DNA from 3 places in the Paenibacillus medicaginis genome. Region 1 is predicted to be linked to each of the others. Evidence: riboswitches for the same ligand, from Rfam matches in the RefSeq annotation. Region 1 holds a riboswitch; each other region holds the start of a gene.
The links. A riboswitch is a leader RNA that binds a small molecule or an ion and turns the genes downstream of it on or off. The one in region 1 is predicted to bind cyclic di-GMP.
Positions count from the first base shown of each region.

Region 2: linked by a shared signal. The riboswitch ahead of ACE5LO_RS15915 (hypothetical protein) and the one ahead of ACE5LO_RS12975 (transglutaminase-like domain-containing protein) in region 1 are both predicted to bind cyclic di-GMP.
Region 3: linked by a shared signal. The riboswitch ahead of ACE5LO_RS24330 (glycosyl hydrolase) and the one ahead of ACE5LO_RS12975 (transglutaminase-like domain-containing protein) in region 1 are both predicted to bind cyclic di-GMP.

Region 1 is NZ_JBHIRY010000011.1:8,668-16,027, forward strand. Features, by position in the region: gene ACE5LO_RS12940 (MFS transporter) at 1-809, opposite strand, end outside; gene yeiL (transcriptional regulator YeiL) at 887-1,558, shown strand; gene ACE5LO_RS12950 (hypothetical protein) at 1,739-2,113, shown strand; gene ACE5LO_RS12955 (hypothetical protein) at 2,223-2,798, shown strand; gene ACE5LO_RS12960 (methylated-DNA--[protein]-cysteine S-methyltransferase) at 2,963-3,466, opposite strand; gene ACE5LO_RS12965 (bifunctional transcriptional activator/DNA repair enzyme AdaA) at 3,514-4,077, opposite strand; gene ACE5LO_RS12970 (isocitrate lyase/PEP mutase family protein) at 4,102-4,872, opposite strand; cyclic di-GMP riboswitch class I at 5,063-5,151, shown strand; cyclic di-GMP riboswitch class I at 5,213-5,300, shown strand; gene ACE5LO_RS12975 (transglutaminase-like domain-containing protein) at 5,314-6,114, shown strand; gene ACE5LO_RS12980 (collagen binding domain-containing protein) at 6,397-7,360, shown strand, end outside.
Region 2 is NZ_JBHIRY010000015.1:82,805-90,164, forward strand. Features, by position in the region: gene ACE5LO_RS15905 (sensor histidine kinase) at 1-551, opposite strand, end outside; gene ACE5LO_RS15910 (response regulator) at 551-1,240, opposite strand; gene ACE5LO_RS15915 (hypothetical protein) at 1,413-1,658, opposite strand; cyclic di-GMP riboswitch class I at 1,682-1,772, opposite strand; gene ACE5LO_RS15920 (winged helix-turn-helix transcriptional regulator) at 1,999-2,325, shown strand; gene ACE5LO_RS15925 (MFS transporter) at 2,560-3,765, shown strand; gene ACE5LO_RS15930 (hypothetical protein) at 3,972-4,604, shown strand; gene ACE5LO_RS15935 (DinB family protein) at 4,635-5,168, opposite strand; gene ACE5LO_RS15940 (DinB family protein) at 5,193-5,726, opposite strand; gene ACE5LO_RS15945 (hypothetical protein) at 5,974-6,189, shown strand; gene ACE5LO_RS15950 (ArsR/SmtB family transcription factor) at 6,618-6,989, shown strand; gene ACE5LO_RS15955 (heavy metal translocating P-type ATPase) at 7,129-7,360, opposite strand, start outside.
Region 3 is NZ_JBHIRY010000037.1:17,827-25,186, forward strand. Features, by position in the region: gene ACE5LO_RS24320 (helix-turn-helix domain-containing protein) at 1-249, shown strand, start outside; gene ACE5LO_RS24325 (hypothetical protein) at 375-2,390, opposite strand; gene ACE5LO_RS24330 (glycosyl hydrolase) at 2,438-4,039, opposite strand; cyclic di-GMP riboswitch class I at 4,053-4,140, opposite strand; gene ACE5LO_RS24335 (sugar phosphate nucleotidyltransferase) at 4,328-5,701, opposite strand; gene ACE5LO_RS24340 (UDP-glucose dehydrogenase family protein) at 5,765-7,105, opposite strand; gene ACE5LO_RS24345 (glycosyltransferase) at 7,105-7,360, opposite strand, start outside.

The DNA of each region.
Region 1 (7,360 bases):
AAGGAGCCTGCTGAAAAATTGTGAAATTTGCGGTCAGCGACCGCGAAAAAAATAATTTCTGCAATTACGGCGATGTTAATAATGACGCCGATCAAATATTTCGGTGCATGGATTTCTTGCAGATAAATATAGCCGTAATTGTAATAAGAAGCGTGTGCCGCCTGCAATAAAATGACAATGACAAGCACCAAAGGAAAGTGTTTGATTTGAAATAGTTTTAGCATTCCGTTTCTTTTGCTTTTAACCGCTGGCGGCTTTTCAGATAAAACCGTGGGTGCGCGCATGAATCCAAGGCATACAAACACCACGATGCCAAGCAGCATCGCCCATAATATAACTTTTTCCCCCATTGCCCCTGTAAAGACGGCCAAGACCAAACCTGTCACCACAAATCCAATGGATCCCCATAAGCGGCTTTTCCCGTAATGTTGTAATTGCCGACGCTGCACAAGGACTCCAGCCGCGCTGTCCAAAGCAGGCATTAACGCAGGGTAAACCAAATGTAAAAGTACGGTTACAGCAAGCAAGCTGCCGAAGGAATGGGATGGAATATAACAGAGAAGTGCAATCAGTGTGCCGATAGCAGCTCCATTTAATAAGGCTTTACTGCTGAATTTCCCCGACAATACAGGAAACACAATTAATGTGGACAGGCCTCTTGCTACCAAACCCACGCTCATCATCAGACTTGCCTGTGACACCGTTACCCCTTTTGTATGAATCAACCATCCGGTCCAATAAGGCAGGAAAACTCCCCATGTAACAAAAAAGCTAAAAAATTGTCTGCTCATCCAGCGTTGTGTGTTCATTTTGTTCCCCCTCAGGTTGCATGATATCATGGGGAGAAATACAGTAACATGAGATATCTCATCTTTTGGGGTGGACGATGGAAATTTATAAAAATGAGAAAAGAGAACATTATCTGGAGGAGCATTCCATAGCACATTTATTTTCTTTTCCGATTGAAGAGTGTATAGAAGTGCATGAATATAAGCGCGGCGAATGGATTATTAAGGAAGGCATGAGGCCGGATTATTTATTTTATGTCGTTGAAGGAAAGGCCAAAATTTATGTCACTCATCACAACGGGAAGGTGTCCCTGATTAATTTTATCCATGCTAAAGACTATTTTGGGGAAATGGAATTGTTGAATGAGGTGTATTATACAAAAGGGATCCAAACCTCTGCCAGAACCGTTTGTTTTGCGTTTCCTTTTCATCATTGCCGCGCACAGATGCTGGAAGATCCGGTATTTCTGCGCGGGCTAACGAAGTTTCTGAGTGAAAAAGCAACCAAAATGGCTGCCAAATCTTCGCAAAGCCTCGCCTTCCCGCTTGAAAACCGGTTAGCGGATTTTATATTGCAAACTGCGGATGAAGGGATCTATAAGGAAAAGCATGTAATCGTTTGTGATTTTTTGGGTGTCTCTTACCGGCACTTATTGTACGTGTTTGCCCAATTTTGCGATAAAGGATATCTGCAAAAAGAAGGCCGTCACTACCGCATTCAGCAGTATGACTCCTTATATGAACTTGCCGGGATGTTGGGGAATTCATAGCTTAATTGCTTGGCTATATACCCTATAATTATATAGAACTGATGCCGAGCCGTGTCATAAATGTCGGTAACGACTTTGTATATTTGAATAACTGGAATTTTATTTGTTTTGTTGAGCGTCGTATAGTACATTTTATTATTATAATTCTACAAAATTGTTGCACCTAAAGGAGGCTGGTTTATGAGCAGTTCTTTGGACATTTTAAAACAGAGTAACGAATATCCTGTAGTGTTTATTGGTTCAGGTATATCCAAGAAGTACTTGGCTGGCTTTCCGAGCTGGGAGGAGTTGCTTCAACGATTTTGGCGACAATTGAATATAGAAACAGACTTCTATGCTTTTTTAAATCAACTTAGAAATAAAGTCAGGGAAAGTTATGTATCTGCAACCGATAGTGAAGTGGCTTATTATACCAATATAGAGGCTGGAACAATAATAGAGGCCTCGTTTAATGAAAAATTTTATGCACAGGAAATCGAAGTTGAAAACTTTACGCAACAACAAGCATATCGAACACAAATCTCACCTTTTAAAAAAGCAATTTCAAATACATAATGTTAGAAAAATCATTCAGGATTTTTCGACATCGCTCACTTCGTCAGAAATAAAGAGAATGAGTTCTCGGATAATTATTGTTGATCGAGTGGAAGGGATGCAGGAATTGTTGGAGAGGACGGTATATGATAAAGAATTAGGGTGTGAGTACACGGTAATTCAAACCGACAATTTCACTGAATTGTACGAGAAAACTGTTCAGATTAACCAAGGGGTATCTCCTTCAGAAGTTAGGCGTTTCCAGCAAGTTATAAAAAAATTAATTGTTGATAGTGGAAAAAAAGGAAGTTTAAATACTTTGTTGATTGCGCCAGAGCAATTAGAGGAGCTCGAAAAAAGAATAGGTGACGAGAAACTTGTAGTAGCTTTAGGTGATGCAACTTATATATTCCGGACACCAGATTTAATTTCATATGTGGAAGATTATATTTTTAATAAAAACGAGATACCTACTGAAATTGCACTTAGATATGTTGCGAGTCAGGGTAACAATGCTAAGATACCATTCTTCAAAGAGCCAAAAGAACAGGACATCATCGCTTACAACATACATAGGCTAGCTCGGGATCAGATCGAAGCATATATTAAGGGGAAAATTGAAGTCGCGAAAGAGATTGGAGCAGGAAGTTTAAGTACCTCAATGCGGAGGTTGCTACTGGCATTCGATTATATATGCTCAAACTAAAAGAGGCCATCGCCTAACCACCGAAGTGATTGCCAATGACCCCTTGAATCTAACCCAATTATACATGAGACCATGATTAATATCAATGGTTCGTCGTCTATTGGGTCAAGGTTAAAATGCACTTATGGCCAGAAAAGTATTCATCCTTGCACTTGATACCAATTTTAGGACAATGGTTTAGTGATACTTCTTTTTTCCAAACGGCTTTCATGCTTAAGAAGCCATTCCTTTCGCCATAAACCGCCCGCATAGCCGGTTAACTTCCCGTTTGTACCAATAATTCGGTGACAAGGGATGACAATACTTAATTTGTTTTTACCGTTTGCGCTGCCGACTGCCCGTATGGCCTTTTCATTGCCAATAGAAACAGCAATATCTTTGTAGGACCATGTTTGTGCGTAGGGTACTGTTTTCAAAGAATTCCAGACTGTTTTTTGAAATTCGGTACCTTCATATATATAAGGAAATGTAAATTCCGTGCGCGTGCCTTTAAAATATTCATCAAGCTGATCATGGCAAAGCTTCAAAGCCCGGGGAGTTGCGTCATGGACAGCATTTACGATGTGATCCCGTTCTGTGAACAGGATAGAATAAACCGCTTGCTCTGTTCCTTGTATTTCAACCATTCCAATGGGTGATTGGTAATCTAATATATGCAGTCTGCTCATATAGGGACCTCCAAGATATAAGGTGGACAGGCTCTCCAGCCCGCCGGTTAGAGTTCTTTACTCATCTTACGAAACTCGCTTGGCGAGCAGCCTTTTAAGCTTCGAAACACTTTGTAAAAATTAGAGAGACTTTGAAAGCCAACCTCATAACCAATTTCAAGATTTGTCATATTGGTCGTTTGAAGAAGCTGTACGGCTTTATCAATGCGCACTTTTTCCAAAAAAGTACGCGGAGTCTCTGATGTTTCTTTTTTAAATAGCCTTTCAAGATAAAAGGGGCTTAAACCGACCTGTTCCGCAACATCATTCAGCTTCAAATTTTGTTTATATTGATTCACTAAAATCGTCGTAATACTTTTAACGAATTCACTGTGAGGAGAATGTTCAACTTCAGGCTGGCATCTTTTGCATGCACGATAGCCAGCCTGTTCAACCTCACTGATATTATGGTAAAACTCAACGTTTGTTTTTTTGGGTTTTCGGGATCTGCAGGAAGGACGGCAGTAGATTTTCGTTGTTTTCACAGCTGTATAAAATAATCCATCATATTTCCGGTCACAGGCAATGATTTTCTCCCACATCTCATCAAATGAAAGATTTATATTGGTCATTCTTTCATCGCCTGCCTTCCTGATCTAGTTCTCATATAAATGAGCTGTATCCTGTAATTCCAATAATTTAGCCGCATTGTCTTCTAAACAAGCAATAATTTTGTCTGACAGGGCATTTCCAAAGCTGAAGCGCTTCACGCCTAACTCTTTCAGCTTATTACAACTTGTCAGGTTAGGCAAAGACAATATATTGAGCGGTGCTTTGATTTGAGCAGCAGCTTGTTGAATCTCACCATCCTCCGTTATTCCCGGCACAAAAATACCGCTGGCCCCGCTTTCAACATATGCCTTGGCCCGATTGATCGTTTCATTAAACGGGTTTTCCAATTGAAAGTAAGTATCCGTTCTGGCATTGATATAAAAATCCTTATATCCGTGATTGTCCAGTTCGTTCCTCATTCGTGTCAGGAGGCTGCAATGATCCTTTATATCCCTTAACCCCTTCTCTTTTTTCAAGGAATCTTCAATATTAATGCCAGCAACCCCGGCATCTGCCGTTTTTAATACATGATTAATAATCGTATCCAATTTTTCGCTGTACCCTGCTTCAATATCAGCGGATACCGGTATTTTTACATTCTCTGCAATGGTTTTGACGATTGCTAGATTTTGACTAAAATTTATTAACTCTCCGTCCGCATATCCTAACGAGTTGGCAATTCCCCAACTGGTTGTGCCAATGGCTTTAAACCCGGCCTTCTCTAAAGTTAAAGCTGATAAAAGATCCCAGGCATTACCCAAAAATAATAGATCCTCTGAATTGTGGAGATTATTGAATTCCTGAATGACCGACATTTTTCTGCCTCCTTGGCTTTGGTGAACTCATTTTATCAAGGAGGCTTTATTATTTCGTCCTCATTCTTGCTCTTATGGTCTGAGAGAGAATCGAAAAAGATCATCGAATGGGCGCAGAAATCAATGAATCTTGTAAATTTTCTCTTGATAGAAATAGAGATGTCTGGTAAGATAGTCTCACAAAAGCTACTCACGATAACGGCAAACTTGTCGAAAGGCGAGGACGCAAAGCTATAGGGCCTAATTGACGATAATGTCAGATGGCAGCCAGCTACCGAAAAGAAGACGCTTTTTTTGTTTTCTAATTTGGATAAAAAAATATTGAAATCTGGAAACTCTAGCACGATAACGGCAAACTTGTCGAAAGACTGGGACGCAAAGCTACAGGGCCTTCTTGACGTTATGTCAATGGCAGCCTGGCTACCGAAGGGAGTTTACAGTATGCGCAACGCAATATTCGCGATTGTAGGACTTTTTGCGTTATTATTGTGGGCTCCATTAGTACAAGCTACCCAATCTCAAAATTGGCTGGGCTTGGAACAGCTGGACCGTGGTGTGATCGTTATTCGATATGACGTGAAAGCCGGCATGAAGACGAAGCTCATGATTGCAAAAGGTCAGGACAAATATACATATATGCTTTCGCCGAACAAACGGCAGGAAGCATTTCCGCTGCAGATGGGCAACGGTGATTATATGGTTACCGTACTGGAACAGATCAGCGGTACCAAATATAAAATCGTTCAGGAAGCGCCCGTTACGCTTCAACTGACGAACAATAGCAAAGTGTTTCTGGGCTCTGTACAAAATATCAATTGGAGCGAACAGGACAAGGCTGCTCAGCTTGCAAAGAAGCTGACCCGGTCTGCTCAATCTGACGAGGAAAAAGTGCAGGCTATTTATGAATATATTGTTGGTACGATCAGATACGACAAGGCACTTGCAACCAGTGATCTGACGGACTACCTTCCCAATATCAACCGTACGATTGCAGGACAGAAAGGGATGTGCTACGATTATGCCTCCTTATTCGCTTCCATGCTGCGGAGCATCGGCATTCCGGCCAAGCTTGATATGGGAACATCGGAATACGTCGATGTTTACCACGCCTGGAATGAAGTTTATTTGAACGGGAAGTGGGTAACCATTGATACAACGGTCGATGCGAGCTGGAAAGCCAAAGGAGCCGACTTCAAAATGATAAAGGATGCCGCTCGCTACTCGGTATCCAAATATTACTAAATATAATACAATTAATCTAAGCTTTGGACAAATGTCCAAGGCTTATTTGAGTTTGTAGAGAAATTGTAGAGATCGGGCAGTTATAATGCAAGAAGCCCATTTGGTTCTGGTGGGAAAAACAGGAACGATGAATTGTGCGCCATTAGAAATATGCGGAGGTGATGGACTGGGAGGTCTCTTAACGGCATACAATTCAATGGAGTATAGATACTCTGATTTGCGCACGGCAGCAGGATCGGAACCGAACATTACGAGGGTGATGTAGAGACTGAGGGAGAGATTATGAAGAAAAAAGTTAGTGGAATCGTTGTGGCGCTGCTGCTTCTGCTTCAATCGCTGTTTGGTGTATCCGCCTGGACGGGCAGTGTGGTCAATGCTAATGCGGCCGATGCACCGTCAAACGTGCAGGAATCCGTGTATGGAGAGACGGGAGACGTTGGAGTCACGGATGACGTCTATATCCCACCAGCGCCGGTCAACAATACGGACAGCATTTTAACAAAAGTCGTGTTAACCGACGTGAATGGTACCGTGATTGATGCGGTATACAATCCGGATAGCACCCTGGACATTGGTGCAGCTGTTAATCTCGGCTACGAATGGGAGCTTTCGAACGAACACGGCTACAAGAATGGGGATACATTTACTTTCGAGCTGCCGTCACAGTTTGAAGTATTCACGGAGATTGAAGCACCGCTCGTTGCCGGTCAAGGCGAAGTTGGCAGATTTACAGTTGATCGCAACGGCAAGGTTGTCATGACCTTCAACGATTATGTGGAGAGCCATTCTAACGTAAGTGGCAAGCTGGAAATACGTACCGAGTTTACGAAGGAAACCATTAAGGGGAGCACGGAAGTCATCATCGCCATTCCGGTAAAAAGCGGAGTGCAGACCGTTATCGTGAATCTGAAGCCGCAGGGTGGAAAGCTGATCGATAAGCAGGGAAAAGCGATTGGCAAAGACCGGATTGATTGGACGGTTCAGGTCAACAAGTCGCTGGATAAAATCAAGCATGCGGTCATCACCGATACGATGCCTGAAGGCTCGGAGCTTATCGCCGACTCTGTGGAGGTGTACCGCCTGCAAGTTAACGGCGATGGCTCGACGGTCCTTGGCGAAAAGGTAGGGGCCGACAAGTATACAGTCGAAACGAACGGCGGTGCCAAACTGGAGCTTGCTTTCCAGGATGAGACGATCAGCAAAGCCTATGAGATTCGTTATTCGACGAAGCTTACCGGCGAGCAAA
Region 2 (7,360 bases), on a different contig from region 1:
TCCACTTCCTCCAGACAGGAGTGAATCCGCGCAGGTGTTGGCTCCCAGACCCTGTCTTCCAAAGCCCTCATGTGGCTCTTCAGCGTCGTCAGCGGCGTGCGCAGCTCATGAGCGATGTCCTGGGACATGGATATGCGCAGCGACTGCTGTTTCTGTAGCTGCTCGGACAGCCGATTCAGGGAGGCCCCCAGCTCCGCAATTTCATCCCTGCCTTGCGTGCTGACACGAACGTCCAGGCTGCCCCTGCTGATCCGTTCGGCGGCCTGTTTCATATGGACCAGCGGGCGGGAGATGCGTTTCGCAAAATAAACCCCGATAATAAGCGCCAGCAGCAGCGAAAACAAACCTGTCAGCCAAATCGACTGAATGAGGGCGCTCTCCAGATGATCCATCAGTGAAGACAGTCTTTTACTTGCCAGTGACATCTGCTCCATATACATGGAAATGTGATAATGAGCGGCAGCCATAATAACCAGAGCAAACATGACAAGAATGCCTGCAGCCATGCCGACGATAGTGACGGCCAGCCGGATATACAGCCGGTTGAACATCAGTCCTCACCGCCAAACCGGTAGCCAAAGCCGTACACCGTAAGAATGTAGCGCGGATTGCGGGGATCCTGCTCGATCTTTTGCCGTACATTTTTGACATGCTGATCGATAATGCGGATATCCCCATCAAACCCGAGACCCATCACCCTGTCGACCAGTTCCTCGCGCGGAAAGCGGCGCTGCGGATATTTGGCGAGCAGAAGCAACAGCTTATACTCACTTGGTGTAAGGCTGATCGGCTCCGAGTAGTGGTATACCTGATTTTTCAGCGAATCAATGCGGAGGTGCCCTCCATTAAATGAAATAACATCCACCAAAAGCTGCGAGTCATCTGTCCTGCGCAGAATTGCTTTTACCCTGGCAACCACCTCATTCGGATCGAAGGGCTTGATCATGTAGTCATCTGCTCCGATGGACAATCCGCTGATGCGATCCACCTGGGCTACTTTTGCGGTCAGCATGAGAATCGGTATGGAGCTGAATTTGCGCACCTCCCGGCAGACGGTCTCCCCTTCCATGCCGGGCAGCATCAGATCCAAGATGAGCAGATCAACCCGCTGGCTGCGCAGTACAGCCAACGCTTCCTCACCGCTTGCACATTCCAGTACGTGATAATGCTCCTTCTGCAAATAAGAAGCGATGACCTCGCGAATTTTCTGTTCATCATCTACCACCAGAACGGTTTTCAAGGCATGTCCCTCCGTCGCCCAAGTTATACCGGAATTATACCACTCCGAATATGTAAGAATCCCCTTGCTTATTACTTTCACCATTCCTGTTTAACCTAAACTTGTGAAGATCTTTTGAAGACCGCTGGCAAATGAAAAAGCACCGGAAGAAATCCCTCCAGTGCTTTAAGCATTAACGTATTTGGAATGTCCGGAGCACCCGGATCGATATGATATCTGTATTCAACGGGTCAACGGGTTTAAATGTCATGCTGTATAAATCATACAGTCTCGTCTCCACGCCGTATTCTTTGAACTTATCAGCAAAATCGCCAATCGTAGGCCTTGTCCCCGTTTCGCAAGTAATTCGGCACTCCTCAAGCTTGATTTCTCTACTTTTGTATACAAATTCCACATCCGATTGATAAATACTGCTCACCCTGTTATTTCTCCCTCCGAATTTAAGGTAGCTCAGCCGCCATAGATCCCTAATTGCATCCTTAGGCCTGCAGCTTTGCGTCCTTGCCTTTCGGCAAGTTTGCCCTTGACATAAATGGTGGATCCTCCACTTAAAATAATATAATATATTTTTTCTGTTTTTTCGACATCTTACCGCAAAAAACGCTATTCATCACTCTTGTTTACTTTTTCTATTGTAGTGTTATCATAGATTGTAGTTCCTTAATGGATATGTACATTTCTGAAAGAACCTATACACGTTCAGATTCTATAAAAACCAAAGTATCCCACTTATCATTCATTTTTCAGGAGGTAAACATATGGCTTACAATATCCCAGTCGAAGCAACGCTTGAGGTGATGGGCGGCAAATGGAAGGCAGTCATTTTGTGTCATCTGGATAAAGGCGACAAACGGACCAGCGAGCTGAAAAGGCTGATGCCTAGTATTACGCAGAAGATGCTCACACAGCAGCTGCGGGAGCTGGAAGAGGATGGACTTGTGAAAAGGCAAATCTTCGAGCAGGTTCCGCCCAAGGTGGTGTATTCCCTGACCGATTACGGCTGGTCCCTGAAGCCTGTCCTGGATGCCATGTGCGCATGGGGCGAAAAGCATATTGAACAAGACAGTCAAGCAGTCGAGGTTTAATGCCGCTGCTTCGGAACATGCACTTAAATCATCTGCACACGGAAGAGCCGGATTCCTGTAACTCAGGACTCCGGCTTTTTCCGTGATCTGCGTCTTCTTTCCTCCCGCTCCCTTCCTATAGGTACCTGGAAGTACCTATAGTACTTCAAAGTACGTACTATTCTTTTTCACGCGAAGCATCCATAATAGCATTTGCCGGCCGGCTAAAATATAAAAATAGGAGTGGAACTGAACATGTCGTCGGACAATAAACGCAGTACTCTGTCGCTGCTGGCTTTGGCCATCAGTGCCTTTGCGATCGGGACAACGGAGTTCATCAGCGTGGGATTGCTTCCCCTTATCGCTGAAGACTTGAATATATCTGTAACCATGACCGGATTAACGGTCACCTTATATGCATTAGGCGTTACTTTCGGCGCTCCGGTATTAACCTCTCTAACTTCAGGAATACCAAGAAAAACGCTACTGATCTGGATTATGATCGTGTTCATTGCCGGCAATTCACTTGCAGCCTTCTCTAGTGGAATCGGCATACTGCTTGCGGCACGGGTCATTTCCGCTTTCTCGCACGGCGTATTTATGTCCATCGGTTCAACCATTGCGGCTGACCTTGTGCCGGAAAATCGGCGGGCAAGTGCCATATCCATCATGTTCTCCGGCTTGACCGTGGCCACGATTACCGGTGTGCCCTTTGGCACGTTTCTCGGACAGCAACTGGGCTGGCGTGCAGCCTTTATAACCATAGCAGTGATCGGTATTATGGCCCTGATCGCCAACTTGATTCTCGTTCCAAGCAATCTGCGGAAGGGAGGCAAAACTCCGGTACGGGATCAGATCAAGCTAATTACCAACGGACGGCTGCTGCTTGCTTTTCTGATTACGGCTCTCGGATACGGAGGCACCTTTGTCGTCTTTACCTATCTGTCTCCCCTGCTGCATGATATTACCGGCTTTGGAGAGACAACCGTAGCTTTCATTCTGCTTCTATATGGCCTTGCGATTGCCATCGGCAACATCATCGGCGGCAAGGCCGCCAACCGCAAGCCGCTTTCGGCGCTGCTGTATATGTTTATTATTCAGGCGGTGGTCCTGTTTATTCTGTTCTTCACAGCCCCATTTAAAGTGGCCGGCCTGGCTACGATTATTCTGATGGGCCTGTTTGCCTTCATGAATGTGCCTGGTCTTCAGGTGTACGTCGTGAACCTTGCCCAGCGTTTTGTGCCACAAGCTGTGGATGTCGCTTCCGCAATCAATATCGCAGCCTTTAACGGCGGGATCGCCCTTGGCGCTTACTTAGGCGGCCTGATTGTGGACGGCCCAGGACTTATTCACACCTCATGGATCGGCGGTCTAATGGTGGTCGGAGCTGTAATTTTGACAGGCTGGAGTCTGCTGCTCGCCAGAAAAGACAAAGACGTCCCTACCGGGGAAGTTGTATAATGGTATTTAAACAAGGACTGTTTCTTTCCCGTTGGGAGAAGCAGTCCCTTTGAATACGGGCCCCTGTGAGAGGAGAATGGCGTATTTTTGCTACCAAGGATATTTTAAGCGTATGGAGAAAATTCGATCATTTCCCGATGGAAACCTTAACCAAAGCATGGTATTTTCAACAGACCGCCGGGGCTAAACAAAGGGAAGTAGCTCTAATGAAGGAGCATCGCGAGCAGTATGGCATTACGGGCAATTGCTTTGACCTCGCATTGTGGCTGCTGCATGAGTTTGAAAAAGAGGGAATTGAAGCCTATCCGGTCGGCCATGATATGGGAACAGAGGATGCGAATGTGGCCGTTATTGCGAAAAATGAGGACGGACACCGCTATTATTGCGATTTGGGAGATCAGTGGCTCAATCCGGTGCTATTAGATGCCGATAGTGAAGATTATACTGAAGAGAGATTAAAGGGCCACTTTCCTGCGGCAGAGATACAAGTGCAATCGGCTGGTGATTTGTTCACCGTTCTATACCATAGGCCAAACGGAAAGAGCAGCGAGCAAAGCTTTCATCTTGCCCCCATCCCGATCCATGAGTTTTGGCAAGAAGCCGAAATCTCGCAAAATACGATTCAGAAGCAGCCTTTGTTGGAATGCAGGGTTCCCTATAAAAATGAAACCGCCCATTGGGAGTTTTATGACTGGGAAAGCTTTCTGAGCACAACCGAAGGATTATTCAACGAGCCTGAAGCAGAATCTATAGAACAATGGTGTACTAGAATTCACCAGAAAACGGGTTATGACACAAAGTTCCTCTCCGAGGCATTGAACATATACAAAAAAATGTGAAAACCGCCCACTGCAGGCGGTTTTGCATTTTCAATGATACTGTCCTGTTATATGCTCTCCCGTATCCTTCAGCAGCTTGGAAAGCAGCACGATTTGCCCCGCATGATACCCATAGTGTGCAGCGACGGCAACGAGCAGCTTGCCAATCACCTTGATCTCGTGGGTTTCGTCCTCCTCGGCCTGCACTCGCAGCATCCGGTTCCAATCCTCCAGCCCGTAATGGATAGCCACCTCTCTGTCCAGGTCCGCTTCGGTAAGCCGGGACAGTATTTCCTTCGCTTCCGCTCTTGTATCCGTCAGATGGCGGATCAGTTCCTCCTTGGATATGCCGCCTTCTGTAGTGAACTCCTTCGATCTTTCCCGGGTAAACGGCCCACCACCAATGGCGCTGATCAAATTCATGCGCTCATTGCCTGCCAGATGGAGACATAGATTTCCAATGCTGTTCATTGTATCCCTGGCCTTGCTCCATATCTGTGAATCATCCAGCGGTTCCATGCTTTTCACGATCCGCTCAAGTTGCTTGTCCATATCCTCAATCACCGCTTCAACCAGTTTCAGCATAACACCCCTTCTCTCCTTATGTTATTAACCATTTACCCGATCCGGCTGCAAATTCCGCAAAAGCTCGAAGATTTGCCCTCTATGATGGGCTTCATGCTCCACCAAATGATAAATCACCCATTCAGGAGCCACATCATAGGATTCAAGCTGCCTTGGGGTTCTCCAGTCCGTAATGTCCATGCCTTTAAAATGAAAGAGCAGCCTGTCGCGGACCGCTTGCAGACGATGGAGATGCTGCTCCAGGGTTTGGCCTTCCACATGAACCAGGGAGCCGTCCTCCGACCTGTCCTCCTGCAGAAATAGAGAACGAATTTCCGGTTCATATTCGGTGGCTTCAAGCACCTCGACATATAGCCAATCCGCCTCAATAAGTGCAATATGATACAGCAGCGAGCCGATGCTGTGCCGCCCCTCCAATTGCCGATCCAGCAAGTCAGGGGCCAGGCCGTTCAGCTTTTCCAAGATGGTTCTGCGGACATCCTCCAAGCACCATAGCCAACGCCCGATTTCAGGCTCATATCCCGGCAAGGCTGCCACTTGCAATGATTTTTTGCTCACATCATCACTCTCCTTATCTTTCTAAATATTCTAGGTACGGTTTGTTTTTCCCTCTTGCACATCCAAAGCATTACTGGTCAGATTCCACTCTGGGTCAAGCCGTATTTTCACAAAAAAAGGGACAATCCTGAACGATTTATGAAACCTCTTGCAGCAAGCTGTCCTGGCGCCCGAAGTTCAATTACAATGGGAAGTATCCGGCAGGATCTGAATAAGAACTGCTCAAACGCACAGAAAGGAGAGTTCCATGAAGTACGTTAATGAAGAAACGCCTGTCATTCTTACAGCAGCACAACAGGAAACGGGGACAACCGAGTCCGGCACCACAACGGAGCAGACAACGGACTATGTATATCATGAGCCTGAACGCACTTACACTGGCCTGATTATTGGCATTATCCTGATTCTGGTTATTGTAGGGGCCCGCATTGCTTTCTCGGTATGGGCAAAAAAACATAAATAAGAAAAACGTCTATCGTCGTAATTTACAGAAGACAGGCCGCGTTTAGACTGGGTTCGCTTGGGATCTCGTTTGTACGTTTTTTCATACAAAAACCCGCGACTGGGCTCGCTCGGGCTCTCGTTTGTACGTTTTTTCACACAAAAACCCGCGACTGGGCTCGCTCGGACTCTCGTTTGTACGTTTTTTCGCACAAAAACCCGCGACTGGGCTCGCTCGGACTCTCGTTTGTACGTTTTTTCGCACAAAAACCTGGGAGATAGTTTTTCTTGCGATGATAGAATTGTTCAGCTCCGCTGAAATCTTAAAATTCTATAACCATAAAAAATCCGACCAGCCTTCTTCCTGTTCAGTTTCTTAATTATTCGTAAATCCTACGCCTTTTCGGTATAATGAATAATAGCGGCTGAACTTGAGGAAGGTGATTGATTGTGGAACCCGTACTGAGAAACGAGGAAGATTGGAATAACGACTGCCATCAACCCAGGGAAGTTCTTGATGGCATAAAAAATAAACTGGTTGATTTACAAACGGCTGCTGAAATGGCCGAAATCTTCAAAGCGCTGGGCGATCCGACCCGGATCAGGCTGATCTACGCCCTGATTGAGCGGGAGCTGTGTGTGCATGATCTGTGTGTGCTGCTGGATATGGGGCAGTCCGCCGTCTCGCACCAGCTTCGCTATTTGCGCAATTTACGCATCGTCAAACGCCGGAAAGTTGGGAAAACGGTATTCTACTCGCTTGATGATACTCATGTGGAGCAAATTTTCCTGCAAACCCATCAGCATATTACCCACCAGTAAGAAAAACGCATGTCGACGCACATTCACAGAAAACAGACCGCGTTGAGCAGCAGTTTTTCTTGCGATTTCAAAAAACACAGCATCAACCGGTGCATATTGGCTCCGGATTGATGCTGTGTTTCGTTTTTTCTGGCGAATTTTACGCTAATTCCTTCGTACGCAGCACCCTCATGGCATTCAGCACGGCCAGCAGTGTAACCCCGACATCGGAGAACACCGCCTCCCACATCGAAGCAATGCCGAAGGCTCCCAGCAGGAGAAATACGGCCTTGACCCCCAGGGCAAACAAAATGTTCTGCCATACAATGCGGCGTGTGCGTCTGGCGATATGGATCGCGGATGACAGCTTGGAAGGCTCGTCGGTCATAATG
Region 3 (7,360 bases), on a different contig from region 1:
AAGCCTGATTTTGACACCCTGACGAAGCTGGCCAATCTCTTCGGGGTATCGATCGATTATTTGATCGGCCGCATCCCGCAGACACAAAATGACACGGAACCGAATGTAAAGCAATTTATTGATCAGCTTGAGCTGTCTGACAAGGATATTTTAAACCGCTTTAATCTTATGATTGACGGGCGCAGCTTAAGCGAAGAGGAAGCCAAACGCTTCATTGCGTTTATCCGTATGGAACGAATGATGGAATGACATGGGAACATCCCAATTACAACACAAAAAGACCTCATATCCACCGTATTAGTGGATATTGAGGTCTTTTTTTTCGAAGAAATTCAGTTTGGGACAGCCTCTTCGTTCTCCCTGTATTGCCCTTTTCAGTCGACCACCGCCTGTACCGGAGCCAGAATGTACTGGACGGATTCACCCGGCCCCAGCGTCTCTTCAAAATCCAGGGTTGGAGAAGCCGACAGCCCGGATAATGTGCTTTGTGCCTCGGCATATGTGGCCCCCGGCCCAAAACGTTCCCCCTGATAGATTCCCTGGTTCGGCATCGTTACACGGACCTTAATGCGCTGGGTTGTCGGTTCAAAGTTCACCAAATTGACCAGCAGCTTGCTGGACTTCGCACCGCTCCCCGGCAGCGGATCAAGTGTGGACGTATCCACCGCACGCACATACACCATTTTATCGGCGGTCTCGCTCTTGTTCAGCACCTCATAGGTCAACGGCTTGCCATGAGTGGCATATGCCAGGCTGAGACGTCTCATAATATCGACGCGTGAATCCAGGCCGCTTGCAAATTCATGAATTTTCGTATTCGCAGGATTGTGATTGTTCAGATCAAAGCCTGTCTCAAATAAAGTGAAATCCTTGTAGAAAGCGGCATGCTGGACGAGCATATCGGCATATCCGATCTGTGACCGCATAATCCGGTCGAACACCGCTGCCTGTGGCTGGTTCGCCCCATAAATCGGTTTATCCGTATGGGAGTCGGAGGTACCAAACTCCGTGTTCAGCATCGTCTTGCTGAGCCCGTCCCTGGACCCGCTGAAGGTCTGCAGGTTTTCAACAAAGCTGCCTCCCCGTCCCTGCACATACGATTCACCATAGGCGTGGCCGTTGGTCAGATCCGTCACATTCTCCAGTTCAAGGCGCTGCTTGGGATCCCTTTCCCATCCGTCCGGATCGCCGCACTGTTGCTTGCCTCCTGTCTGGTTTTTGCATGATTTGACGGAATATGCCGGCCAATAAGCCCATCCGGGAGCTACTGTTTTCATATGAGGGGCAATTTTCTTCCCTTCATTGTTCAGCCAGTTGGCTACTGCCAGATTGACCGCTTTGGAACGGTTGAACAGCCCCGGTTCATTGTCGACTTCAAAAAACTGCACATACGGGCCGTAATTTTGAAGATATGAAGTTAACTTCTGTTTGGCTGAATCCGGCAGTGTACCGTCCGCATTCAGCTTGATGTCGCCTGTATACAGGTACAGGGCAACAGCTTGCATGTTGTACTGCTTGAGGGTCTTGTAATAATTGTCCAGATCGGAGCATGCGTTGCCGACGTTGCTCGCACAGGTAACCCGCATTATATTTCCGCTGTAGGCGATCCCCAACCACTTCATCACGGCCGGAAGATGACGGGTAGCCCCTTTATCATAATAAAACTCGTTATTGTTTACATTGGTTCCCGTGCGGATGTAGCTGCCATGAATCGGTTCAGTAACCGGGGAAGCAAGCTTCTCAAGACTCAGGCTGTCCCATGTCCACCAGAGACTCGAATTCTCCGCCTCGGAGCAGTACAGGCACCGGGCCACCCGGAGCTTGAGCTGGTTTACCCCTGTCTGCAGCTGTTCTTTCGGGATATACAATTGATAATTGCTCTTGAAGGTATACGGACTTTCCGTTCCTGCCACGCCCGCAATCTGGATCATGCCGGAAAACTGATGATTGGAAAATACGGCCATCTGCGGCACCGCTTTGCTGGCATCCAGAATGCGGACATTAAAGCGCACACCGTTGGCCGGAACGGTATCCAGTTCATACTCCAGCACGAGCTCCGGACGGGTCTCGGCATTCAGCCCTGGAGGAATGGATCCGTTAAGCTGAATAACAGGGGAAGAGGTCCTGACGGCCTGCGCCGCACCTCCCGCTGCCTTTAATGCCGTTCCGCTCACTGCTTTAACGTCTACTGTAAGGGATTCCTTACCTGTTCCTCCTTGGAACTCGGTGGAAGAATCATTACTAACGCCAAGCATCCATAACGTTGTAGCCGCAGTCTTGTCATTTTCCTGATTGCTTTTGTTCGCATAACCCAGAAGCAAAAACAAGACAGCTAAGCCAAGCAAGCCCAAAAGCAAATATGCATACTTGTTCGCCAACCCATTTTTCATGTTCTTGTCCACACTTTCTGTACAGAGTCATCTCCGGAACAAGAGAGCTATTCCGCAGTATGGAACAAAGCGCTTGAAGGAATGACCGCTTTGGCCTCCTGTCCGCTCTCCCACATCAGGCGTGCCATAGCATCACCTGTTCCTTCATAATACTCCACTTTGATGTCGTAGAGCTGATCTGCCGTAAGGCTGATGCTCCCTTTGCGTTCCGTCCAGCTTTGCTTGAACCAACTGTCAATAATCAACTGCCCATCCACCCAGACTCGGATTCCGTCGTCGGAAATGGTCGTAAAAGTATAGGTACCGCTGTACCCCGGTTTTACCTTGCCTGTCCAGCGTGCGGAGAATTGATCGGCAGGCACTGCCGGATCCGGCGCGGAGCTGCGCCAGTTGAAATCCAGCCTGGCATCCGTGCGTGTAAGCACAGGTGTCCCGCTTAGATTGATATTGTTGAAGAATTCGGCGTGCAGTCCCTCGTTTACCGTATCTGGAACAGGCTCAGGGGCAGGTACAGGTTCCGGTTCAGGCTCCGGATCGGGTTCTTCCCCGACCGGCGGCGCTCCCGGAGGAGCAGAGTCAGGTGGCTCCACAGGAGGGGCCTCAGGAGGAGCGGCCATGTCGGCAATCAATTCATCCCTAGTCAACGTTCTGTCCTCATTCATGTATGCAAAAATTTGACGGTTCGAATTGTTTTGTGTAAGCATATTGCCCCAGGTCATGGAGTATACCCATTTCGGCTGGGCCGACAGCACTCTCTCAGAAGGCATCTCACCGTGCTCGCCAATGGCAATCGGTTTATTTCCAGCCAGATTCAGCAGGCCGTCATAATAGCTCTGCCTGAAATCATTGTCATAGATGTCCGCAGCCAGAATATCGACCTTGGACAAACCGGGGAACGAACTGGCATAAGGAGCAGCCCAAGCGTTCGGAGCGTTGGGATTCCAGACCCACAGCAGATTGTTCAATTGGTGGACATTCACAAATCGGTCATACATGATATCCCATAATTTAACAAAGTTCCTCTTGTTTCCCCACCAGAACCAGTCCCCGTTCATTTCGTGGTAAGGTCTCCACAGAACAGGCACACCCGCATCCCGCAGCTTGCCGAGGGACACCGCGACCTGATCCAGATCTGCGATCAGCCTTGCATATTCCTTGGTCCCTGGCGTTACATACTTGTTAAATTGCGCCTGGGTGATCTTCGCCTGCACATTGGACCAGGTCAACGGTTTACCAGGAAGCGCCTGATGAAAGGTCATCGTAACGATGCCGCCGGTATTGTGCCAATTCATGGCGCTATATACAACATTGCTGCGCTGGGCTTCGGTCATCGCAGTCGACTGGTTGGAAACAGCACCCAGCTCATAGCCGTGCAGACCGGCGTACTGCCCACTGATGTTCTTCAGCTCAATGTTCAGTTCATCAGGGCTTTCCAGATAATCATGCTGACCGGTAATCATTCCTCTTCCGTCCAAATTGAACAAATACATATATAATTCGCGCGCCTCGGCTGAAGCAGCAGGATTAATCGGCGCTGCTGCAGCCTGGGCAGCAGAGTGTTCACGGGACAGTCCCGATGGAAGCAGGGAACAAAAAAGCATGACAGGCAACAATTTTTGAAAAAATCGATACATAGAATAAGTTTTCATCAATTCTCTCCCTCTCGGTAGCCAGGCTGCCAGCCCTCTAAGGGGTAAGGCCCTTTAGCTTTGCGTACACCTGCCTTTCGGCAGGGTTGCCATTTTTCTATGAAGGCTATGAAACTCCCTCTTATCCTAGAATATCGACTCGGAATTTCCAAAAATTAATATATGATTCATACTAGAACCAATTTTCCGGGATATTTTACAAAATAACCTGTAAAACTACATCATTTTTTTCATTTATATGCACAAAAACGCAACCTGTGCGTTTTTGTATCAGATTATAGAATTTTCTTATGAAATGAACTGATGCAAAGCGATGTCGTTCCAATCTATGCAAAAGCGAACGATATCTTCTTCCACCAGTTCGGAACCAGTCTGCACCTCAATCAGTTCCACATCGGTTACAGCCAAAATGCTGTGCTTCGTGCCTTCCGGAATACGGACCACGTCGCCAGCTTTTACTTTATGCAGCTTCTCGTTCAGAATCACTTCCGCTTCGCCGCTGATGATCGTCCATATTTCGCTCCGCTTCCGATGAAGCTGGTAGCTGATATTTTTGTCCTGCTCGATGCAAATCCGCTTGGTGAGCACTTCATTGCCCTCCGGATATTTCACATAATCCACCACCCGGTAATGCCCCCAACGGCGTTCCTCGTACATCGGCCGCTGATTGTGAGCCTTCAGCACTTCCTTGATCCGCGGGCTTTCCGCTTTGTTGGTTACAAGAATGCCGTCCGGGCTGGCCGCAACGATCAGATCACTGGCCCCGATAATAGTAACTGGAATGTCCAGTTCGTTAATCAGGTTTGTATTCACACAATCCTCGGTCATCACTCCCTTGCCCACCTGACGCTGCGACATTTCCTCTGTCAGCGTGTTCCAGGTGCCGAGATCCTTCCAGAAGCCGTCATAAGGAAGCACTACAATGTTCTCTTCCTTCTCCACCACTTCATAATCAAAGCTTATTTTAGGCAATATATGATATTGCTTCTGCAGTTCTTCGTAATTCAGCGGAAGTCCCTTTCCTTCCAGTATCTTCAGCAGATACCCCAGACGGAAGGCAAAAACTCCGCAATTCCAGAGCGCGCTGCGCTCGATCAGAAGCTCAGCCTGCTCCCGGTTCGGTTTTTCCTGAAAATGACTGACCTGCAGGCAGCCTGCCGCTCCGGCCGAGCCTTCTTTCGGAATGATATAACCGTATTTTTCGGACGGATAGGATGGGACAACACCCATAAGAGCAAGATTGGCGCCCGTTTCCTGCAGCGTGTATTCCATACGTGCCACCGTATGGAAGAAGGTTTGCTCCACATACGGATCCACCGGCAGGATCGCAATGACCGTATCCGGGGATGCGCCAGCGACACTGTACAGATAACTGGCTGTAAGCGCAATGGCCGGAAAGGTATCCCTGCGTTCAGGCTCCACGATAATGCTGGCATCACTCCCGATTTGACTCTGAATCATTTCGAACTGAGCTCTGCCAGTAGCGATATAAGAGGAATCCGCCATTCCGGTATCTCCCAGCTGTCTCCACACACGCTGCACCATAGACTCAGGATGTCCTTCCGGGCTTTCCAACACTTTCAGAAACTGTTTGGAACGGGAATCATTGGACAGAGGCCATAATCTTTTACCGGAACCGCCAGACAAAAGCACCAATTTCATAACTCCACTCTCCCTCCATGAAGTAAATTTCCTAAAAAGGACAATTTTTCCTAGTCACTAATATTATACTGCACCTGCAACGCTTGGCGAAAGGCCGTTAAGCCCACTCATGCGTGGTCTGCCGACCGAATAATACTCCAATCCGGATTCGGCGATCTGCTGTTCAGTGAATACATTGCGTCCGTCTATGAGAATCGGCTTGCGCAGCACGGAGCCCAGCATACGCAGGTCAACCTGTTTGTAGTGATCCCAGTCGGTCAGCAGGCAGACGGCGTCAGAGCCAAGCGCCGCTTCTTCAGGCGTGGAGCACCATTGAATCAACTCATGATTAAACTGCTCCCTGAATTTGTCCATTGCGATCGGATCATGGACTTTGACGAACGCGCCTTCCTTCACCAGGGTTTCCACAATTTCGAGGGATGGCGCCTCCCGGATATCATCCGTATTCGGCTTGAAGGACAAGCCCCATACCCCTACATGTATGCCGTTTAACTGCCCGAGAGATTCGCGCAGTTTGGAAATCATCATATAGCGCTGATCAGCGTTGACCTCCACTACGGATTTAAGCAGCTTGAACTCGTAATCTACATTGCCTGCGATTTGAATGAGGGCATTCGTGTCCTTGGGAAAGCACGAACCCCCGTATCCGATTCCCGCCTGCAGAAAAGAGGAGCCGATGCGCTTATCCATGCCCATGCCAACCGCTACATTGGTAACGTCAGCACCCACTTTTTCACAAATATTAGCAATCTCGTTAATAAACGAAATTTTTGTGGCCAGAAAGGCGTTGGAGGCATACTTGATCATCTCGGCACTCCGGATATCCGTTACATAGATATTGTCCGTAAAATCCTGATGAAGCTCGACCATCGTCTCGCGCAGCGCAGGATTGTCAATACCGATAATGATGCGGTCAGGATGAAGCGTATCGCTGATCGCGGAGCCTTCGCGCAGAAACTCGGGTGCCGATACAATATCAAATGCATGACGGGTATGCCGTGCAACCACCTCACGGATTTTTTCATTCGTTCCAACAGGTACGGTGCTCTTGGTCATTATGATCTTATAGCCGTTCATCGCCGCGCCCACCTCAGCCGCCGCCTGCTCAATGTACTGCAGATTGGCTTCCCCGTTCGGCAGGGATGGTGTCCCGACCGCCAAAATCACGATATCCGAACGACGCACCGCATCTTCCAGGTTCGAAGTGAACTCAAGCCGCTGCTCCTGCAAATTCTGCTCAATCAGTTCCTCGATGCCAGGCTCGTAAATCGGTGACTCGGCCCGCTTCAGCTTTTTAATTTTTTCCTCGGCCAGATCAACGCAAATCACCTTGTTATCCTTCAAGGCAAAGCATACTCCCGATACCAGACCTACATATCCCGTTCCGATCACAGCCAGCTTCATCATGGCTTCAATCCCCCTTTAAGAAAGTTCACATAGGCTTGCTCCACATACTTTTTGAACTGTTCCTTAAACGTGTTTTCGTCAAATTTACGGGCATGCCGTGTAATGTCGTCCACGTTCCACCCATGCTTTTCCACGGCTTCCACCGCTTCCAGCACATCCTCTACTTCATGCCTGCGGAAGAAAACACCGTTCAAATACGGTATGATCGTGTCGAGTGCCCCGCCCCCCTGAAAGGCTATGACAGGCCGGCCG